Regions from separate parts of the Haliea atlantica genome, predicted to be linked through region 3. Evidence: predicted binding sites of a transcription regulator. Region 3 holds the regulator's gene; each other region holds the start of a gene.
What was found. The regulator sigma-54, encoded in region 3, starts transcription at its own class of promoters, with help from an activator protein. The targets are predictions, from matches to a motif close to TGGCACANNNNTTGCNNT.
Positions count from the first base shown of each region.

Region 1: glnL (two-component system sensor histidine kinase NtrB) is a predicted target of sigma-54. The motif match lies at 1,115-1,132, and genes of this name have one in related genera.
Region 2: ACYVGS_RS13665 (flagellar hook-length control protein FliK) is a predicted target of sigma-54. The motif match lies at 1,379-1,396, and genes of this name have one in related genera.

Region 1 covers NZ_BAAGXL010000019.1:114,240-116,458, forward strand. The annotation lists gene glnG (nitrogen regulation protein NR(I)) at 1-2, opposite strand, end outside; gene glnL (two-component system sensor histidine kinase NtrB) at 1-1,059, opposite strand, end outside; gene ACYVGS_RS12315 (DUF4124 domain-containing protein) at 1,288-1,839, opposite strand; gene glnA (glutamine synthetase family protein) at 1,952-2,219, opposite strand, start outside.
Region 2 covers NZ_BAAGXL010000019.1:403,023-405,241, reverse strand. The annotation lists gene ACYVGS_RS13665 (flagellar hook-length control protein FliK) at 77-1,123, opposite strand; gene fliJ (flagellar export protein FliJ) at 1,433-1,888, opposite strand; gene ACYVGS_RS13655 (FliI/YscN family ATPase) at 1,885-2,219, opposite strand, start outside.
Region 3 covers NZ_BAAGXL010000003.1:939,637-941,855, reverse strand. The annotation lists gene ptsN (PTS sugar transporter subunit IIA) at 1-119, opposite strand, end outside; gene hpf (HPF/RaiA family ribosome-associated protein) at 131-418, opposite strand; gene ACYVGS_RS04420 (RNA polymerase factor sigma-54) at 491-1,996, opposite strand; gene lptB (LPS export ABC transporter ATP-binding protein) at 2,156-2,219, opposite strand, start outside.

The DNA.
Region 1 (2,219 bases), on a different contig from region 3:
ATGGTCGGATTCCATTGGCAGGTAGATCGTGAACCGGGTATTGCCCGGTTCGCTGGCGCACTCGAGCATGCCGCCGTGGCGGTTGATAATGGCCTGGGCAATCGACAGGCCGAGGCCGGTACCGTCCGGACGTCCGGTGACCATGGGCACGAAGATCGCCTGTTGCAGGTCGTCCGGGATGCCCGGGCCGTTGTCGACAATGTCCACCCGGCAGACCAGGCGGTGGCGTGTGGTGCCGATGGTGAACTGGCGCTGGGAGCGCGTGCGCAGAACCAGTTTGCAGTCCTCCGGGGTTTCCGCGGCCTGCAGGGCGTTGCGCATGATGTTGAGCACTGCCTGGATCAGCTGTGTGCGATCCCCCGGCAGCAGGGGCAGGCTGGGGTCGTAGTCCCGGCCCACGGTAATCCGGTTGTCCGCCTCGGCTTCGATCAGGTTGCGCACATGCTCGAGAACTTCGTGGATATTGAGAGCCTGCAGCTTGGGGCGCTGGTTGGGGCCCAGCAGGCGGTCGACCAGGTCGCGCAGGCGGTCTGCCTCGCGGATGATGATGCGGGTGTACTCGGCCAGGGTTTCATCGGGCAGTTCCCGGGCCAGCAACTGGGCGGCGCCGCGAACCCCGCCGAGGGGATTCTTGATCTCGTGGGCAAGGCCGCGGATGACCGCCCGGGTGGTTTCCTGGGCCTGCAGCAGGTTTTCGTCGCGACTCATGCGCAGCATGCGATCAATGGGCAGGATCTCCAGCAGCATGCTGTAGCCTGCGGGATGATCCACCAGGGGGGTTGCAATCAGGTCCGCCTGCAATTCCTGGCCGGAATAGAGCAGCAGCTGAACGCTGCGTCGTGCCAGGGAGGCGTGCGCGCGGCGAGCCTGGTCCAAGGTCTGCATCAGCTCCTGGGAGCGTAACAGGAGCTGGCTGGCGTGATTGCCGATCACGCGTACCGCCGACACTTCGAGCAGGACCTCGGCAGCCGGGTTCATCACGCACACCTGCAATTCGGGCCCCAGGGCAATTACCCCGGTGCTGATGTGCTCGAGAATCCCGGACTCGTCTGTCTGCATCTGTGCCCCATGTTTGACCGCGCTGCGGCCGTCCTGCCTCGTCTTCAGGCAATCTGAAGCAAGAATGGCGCCAATCTGATGCGGCTCCTCAAATCATTCTATTTTTACCTGCTTTATAGGCGCTTTGAGGTTAGCGTTCACTTACACACAGGGCCTGATTGGACCCCCGGTGGATGCTCGTCAGATGCCTGGACCTGTTGGCAGGCAGTGCCGCACCAATAGAGTGCGCTATTGTGGTGCAGGTGTCGAGGGGCGGTTGCGGATGTTCAGCGGACGCATCACATAGAAGCGAATCGTGTCGGAGCTGGCGCGGACTTCGCCCCGCATGCCGAGTCGGTCGACGCGCAGGTCGTGGCCCCCGCGGGGCAGGCCCTCCAGTTGCCACTGGTTGGCGCGCTGGGGCTCTCCCTGGGGGGTGCCATCGAGGTAGAGCTGCAGGTGCTCGCCGCCACTCAGGGGTGGTTCGACTGCGACATTGACTGTCAGGTTGCCCAGATCGCCAATGGGCACGACCTGGTCCGCTTGCGGGCTGGTCACGCGTATGTCGGGTTCGGCTGCGGCGCCTTCGTCCCCCGCCTTCTCGCGGCGTGAAGAGGGTTCTGGGAGCGCTTCGGGGGCGGGTGCGGTGTTCAGGGGCTTCAGTTCAACCGCTTCGGCCTCTTCACTGCCCGAGGGCGGTCGGTCGCTGAAGGTGACGTTGCCGTCGCGATCGACGGATTTGTAGATCTGAGCCTGGCAAACGCCGGCCAGGAGGAGGCTCAACAGTAGCAGGCGCGTCATTCGAGTACCCCGTGCGGAGGTGCTTGGCAGCGCCAACTGTAGCACGCCGGGCTTCCTGCGGATAAAAAAAAGGCCCGCACGAAGGCGGGCCGGAAACCGAGAAGCTGTCCGTTTACACGGAGTAGTACAGATCGAACTCGACCGGATGGGTGGTCATGTTCAGGCGCTCGACGTCGGCCTGCTTCAGTTCGATGTAGCCGTCGATCATGTCGTCGGTGAACACGCCGCCGGCGGTGAGGAAGGCGCGGTCCGCATCCAGGGCTTCCAGGGCCTGGGTCAGGCTGGAGGCAACGGTGGGGATGGCCTTGCCCTCTTCGGGCGGCAGGTCGTAGAGGTCCTTGTCGGCGGCATCGCCGGGGTGGATCTTGTTCTGGATGCCG
Region 2 (2,219 bases), on a different contig from region 3:
CCAGATCAAAAAAGGCTTTATTTTCAGCGAGATGAGCGCGGTGCGATGCGGTTTCGTCAGGATTTTGACGGACAGCTCAAGCGTAGTAATCGAGCAGCCGCGTTGCTGCCACCCGGGTTTCACCCATCGGCTCGGCCGCTTGCTCTGTGCTGCTCTCGAAGGGGATATTCGTGGCCAGCGCCGGCGCCGTGTCGGGGTCGCGACCACTCGATTGCCCCTGGTGGCCAACCTCCGCCTGTACCAGCTGCAGCCCATCCTGGGCCAGCAGGTCGCGCAAGCGAGGGAGAGAGGCTTCAATGGCATCTTTCGCCAACGGATTATCAGCAGTAAACACCACGCGCGCCTGGTCGCCCTCGGCATTGATGGTGACCTGCAGGCGACCCAGTTCAGCGGGATGCAACTGCAGTGTGGCTTCGTGCAGGCCACCACTGGCACGCGCGGCGGTTCGTACCTGCAGGACAATTTCCCCGGGGAACTCCTCGCTGCCGGGTTCCAGCCCCGCGTGAGGGTATCCCGCCGCAGCAGCTTTCGCGGTACTCGTGGTGAGCGGTGTCGCCTCCGCGAGGAGCGGCGCGGGCTGCGCCCCCGGCTCGGCTGCTGTGCCCTGCAGAGCTGCCAGACGAGACAGGTTATCCAGTGCCGAGAGCTCGGATGGCAGATCGGCACGTGGCAAGGCATGGCTAGCACGCACCGGGATATCCAGCTGCTCCGGCAGACGAGTGCCCTCGGACTCCAGCCCAGGGGGCTCGCCAGTAACGGCCGGCGACCGCGCCGCCGCAGTGGCTGCGCCCAGCTTGTTCCGTATCAGGGCCTGCTCCCCTGTCACGAGGCCCGCGGGCGGTAGTGCCGGTGAGGCGATGGGCAGTGCCTCCATGGGCGCCGGCAACCCGTCCCCCGCAAGCCCGCCCACGCGCGCGGACGACTGCTGAAGACGCCCGCGCGAGGCCTCACTCAGCACCTTGGCATCCGACTGGCCGGCCATAGGCTGCGGCGCCGCCAGCAGAGCCGCGCTCATCTCCAGCAGACTGTCCAGGTCACCGACTGCAGGTGTCTCGACCTCCGCGGTATCTGGAGCTACCGGGCCGGTGTGCGGGCTTTCCGGGACCTGCGTCACCGCCGGCATGTGCCCCGCGGTAGCAGGCGGCAATATTTGCCCCGTCGCAGGCAAGGCCTTGCCGGGAGGCGCGCTGGTGACGTCTCCTGCGGCTGGCGGGCCAGCGGGCAATACCGGCGAGTGGGCACGAGAGAGAAGCTCGGCAAAGGGCAGCTGCCCCGAAGCAGCTCCGGGGGTTTCGCGCGACAAGCGGCCGCCCTCACCACCTGTAGAGGGCGGCGCTATCGTGGAGGACATGAGCAGCAGGCTTTGCATAGAGGACAGACAGCAAGATCTGCGCCAACCCCGCACCACCGGTGCCAGCCGGCACTGGTCACCTCAGCCGCGCGGCTTCACCTGCGGTCCTTGCACGGCGAAGCGCTCATCGGCCATACGCTGGTCGCGCTTTTCCCGCTCGCGTATTTCGTCCTGCCGCAGACGCTGCACCAGACCATCGATGCGATCCTGCTTGCGGTGATGATCCTGGAGTTCCTGGCGTCGAGTCGACAGTGCCAGGTCAGCCTGCTCGACCAGTCCCTCCTGCTGCTGGATCGCCGCGGTGAGTGATCCGAGGAAGCGCCGGAACTCACGCAGCTGGACGGCGGAGATGCCCGCGTGGGAGTCCCGGGTCAGCCGCTGTTCGTATTCCTCCCGAAACGCGAGCAGCTGCCGGAGTTGCGACTCCGCGGCACCCTGCCGGGCCTGATCAGCGCGCAGACGCTCGGCAGCCTGGTCGCGCTCGCCTGATGCCAGCTCCGCGAGACGCGTATAACGTGTTACCCGACCTCCACTCACCGGCCGGCCTCCAGTCCGGCTTTCCCGGCCAACTGCAGGAGCCCCTGCAGGCTCTGCACCATGTCTACTTGCTGCAGGCGATCCTGCCGCACAAACTCACGGATGGGCTCAATCGCGGCGATAGCCCGATCCAGCGCCGGATCACTACCTGCCTTGTAAGCGCCGATGGCCAGCAAATCACGGTTGGCCTGGTAACTGGCGTAGAGACCCACGATACGTCGAACCAGCTCGAGCTGGGCCGGGTCCACCACCGCCGGCATGTTGCGGCTGATGGAGGCCTCGATATCGATCGCGGGGAACAGGCCGCTGTCAGCAATCCTGCGTGACAGGA
Region 3 (2,219 bases):
AGCTCACTGCGGTCGCGGGCGATCAGCTCCGCCAGCGTCTCGAAGAGTTTCTTCTTGCTGCTCCCGGAGGCGCGACACAGGGTGCGCTCCGGGGTCAGTAGTTGGGCGAGTATTTGCATGAGAGAGTCTTCTAGTGGCCGCGGGCCTTTTCCTTGTGCTTAATCAGCTGGCGGTCCAGTTTGTCGACCAGGGCGTCGATGGCGGCGTACATGTCTTCGGATTCAGCGGCGGCAAAGATGTCGGCACCGGCGACGTGGATGGTCGCTTCGGCTTTCTGAACCAGTTTTTCCACGATCAGTGTGACCTCGGTATTGGTGATCTGGTCAAAATGCCGTTGCAGGCGCTCGAACTTACTTTGCACGTAGTCCCGCAGGGCATCGGTCACTTCGACGTGATGACCGCTGATATTCAGTTGCATACCTGACTCCTTCTCGTTGAATGGGCGCGGTGCCCAATATCGGCGGGTTTACAGACCCGCACAGTTTGCATTCTAGACCAATCGCTTGCGCTCATTGGAGGGGGGGATCTGCAGCATCTCCCGGTACTTGGCGACGGTGCGCCGGGCGACCTGGATACCCTGCTCCTCCAGCATCTTTGCCAACTTGCTGTCCGACAGCGGCTTGCGCGGGTTTTCCGCGGCAACCAGCTTGCGGATAAAGGCACGGATGGCGGTTGACGAGGCCTCGCCGCCGCTGGCCGTGCCGACGTGACTGGAGAAAAAATACTTGAGTTCAAAAACGCCCCGCGGCGTGTGCATGTACTTGCGGTTGGTGACCCGGGAGATGGTCGACTCGTGCATCTCCACGGCCTCGGCGATATCCGCCAGCACCAGGGGTTGCATTGCCTCTTCACCGTGTTCGAGGAAGCCGCGCTGGCGCTCGACAATCTGTGTGGCCACCTTCATCAGGGTTTCGTTCCGGCTCTGCAGGCTCTTGAGGAACCAGCGGGCCTCCTGCAGATTGTCGCGCAGGTAGTTGTTGTCGGCACTGTTGTCCGCGCGCCGGATCAGGCTGGCATAGCTGTCATTGATGCGCAGGCGCGGGGCGACGTCGGGGTTGAGCTCCACGACCCAGCGGCCACTGCGTTTGCTGACAAAGACATCGGGGATGATGTATTCGGTGCTGTCCTCGCCGATCTGCTGGCCCGGGCTGGGGTCCAGCGTGCGGATCAGGTCGAGGACCGCCCGCAGCTGGTCTTCCTTGAGCCGCATGCGGCGGAGGATCTGGTTGTAGTCGCCGCTACCGAGCTGGTTGAGGTAGCGGCTGATCACCTGCCTGGCCTGTTCGAGGTAGGGGGTACTGGCGGGCAGCTGCTGCAGCTGGACCAGCAGGCATTCCCGCAGGTCGCGGGTGCACACGCCAGCCGGCTCGAATTGCTGCAGGCAGTGCAGAACCGCCACAACCTCCTCGAGGTCGATCTCGAGATCGTCGCGAAAGGCCTCGTGGATGTCCTCCACGCTGGTCTGCAGGCGGCCGTTGCTGTCGGTGGCGTCGATCAGGGCCAGGGCGATGACCCGGTCAGTGTCGGACAAGCGAGTCAGGTTAAGCTGCCAGCGCAGGTGGTCCTGCAGGGATTCCGACTGGCTGTTGCGGGTATCGAGGTCAAAGTCGCTGTCGTCGCCGCCGGCGCCGGCAGGGGCGCCGGTGGGAATCAGGTCTTCCCACTGGGTATCCACCGGCAGCTCCTCGGGCATGGCGCCGCTGGTCTGCCAGTCGTCGCGATTTTCACCGCTGCCACCACTCGCCGTGCCTTCCAGGCTCTCCAGAGGGCCGTCGGTATGCTGGGGGGCTTCGCGTTCCAGTCGCTGCGTGTTGTCGACTTCGGTATCCCCGCCGGAGTCGTCTTCGGCCACCTCCAGCAAGGGGTTGCTGTCCAGGGCCTGCTGGATTTCCTGCTGCAGGTCCAGGGTGCTCAGCTGCAGCAGGCGAATGGCCTGCTGCAGCTGAGGTGTCATGGTCAGCTGTTGGCCTAGCTTGAGTTGCAGGGACTGTTTCATCGCGAGCGGAAGGGGTCCTGATACCGTCTTGGACAGCTGTCTGGAGCTGCCAGTGTAGCGCCCCGTGTCGAAGGGCTGCAACACCCTGGCGCGATTTTTGCTAGCGCCTGCCGAAAACAGGGCTTGACGGGAAGGCGCTTGGCGCAGGTGCCCGCGCGGCTACAGGCGGAAGTGGTCGCCGAGGTAGACCTGGCGGACGCGCGCGTTGGCCAGGACTTCGGCG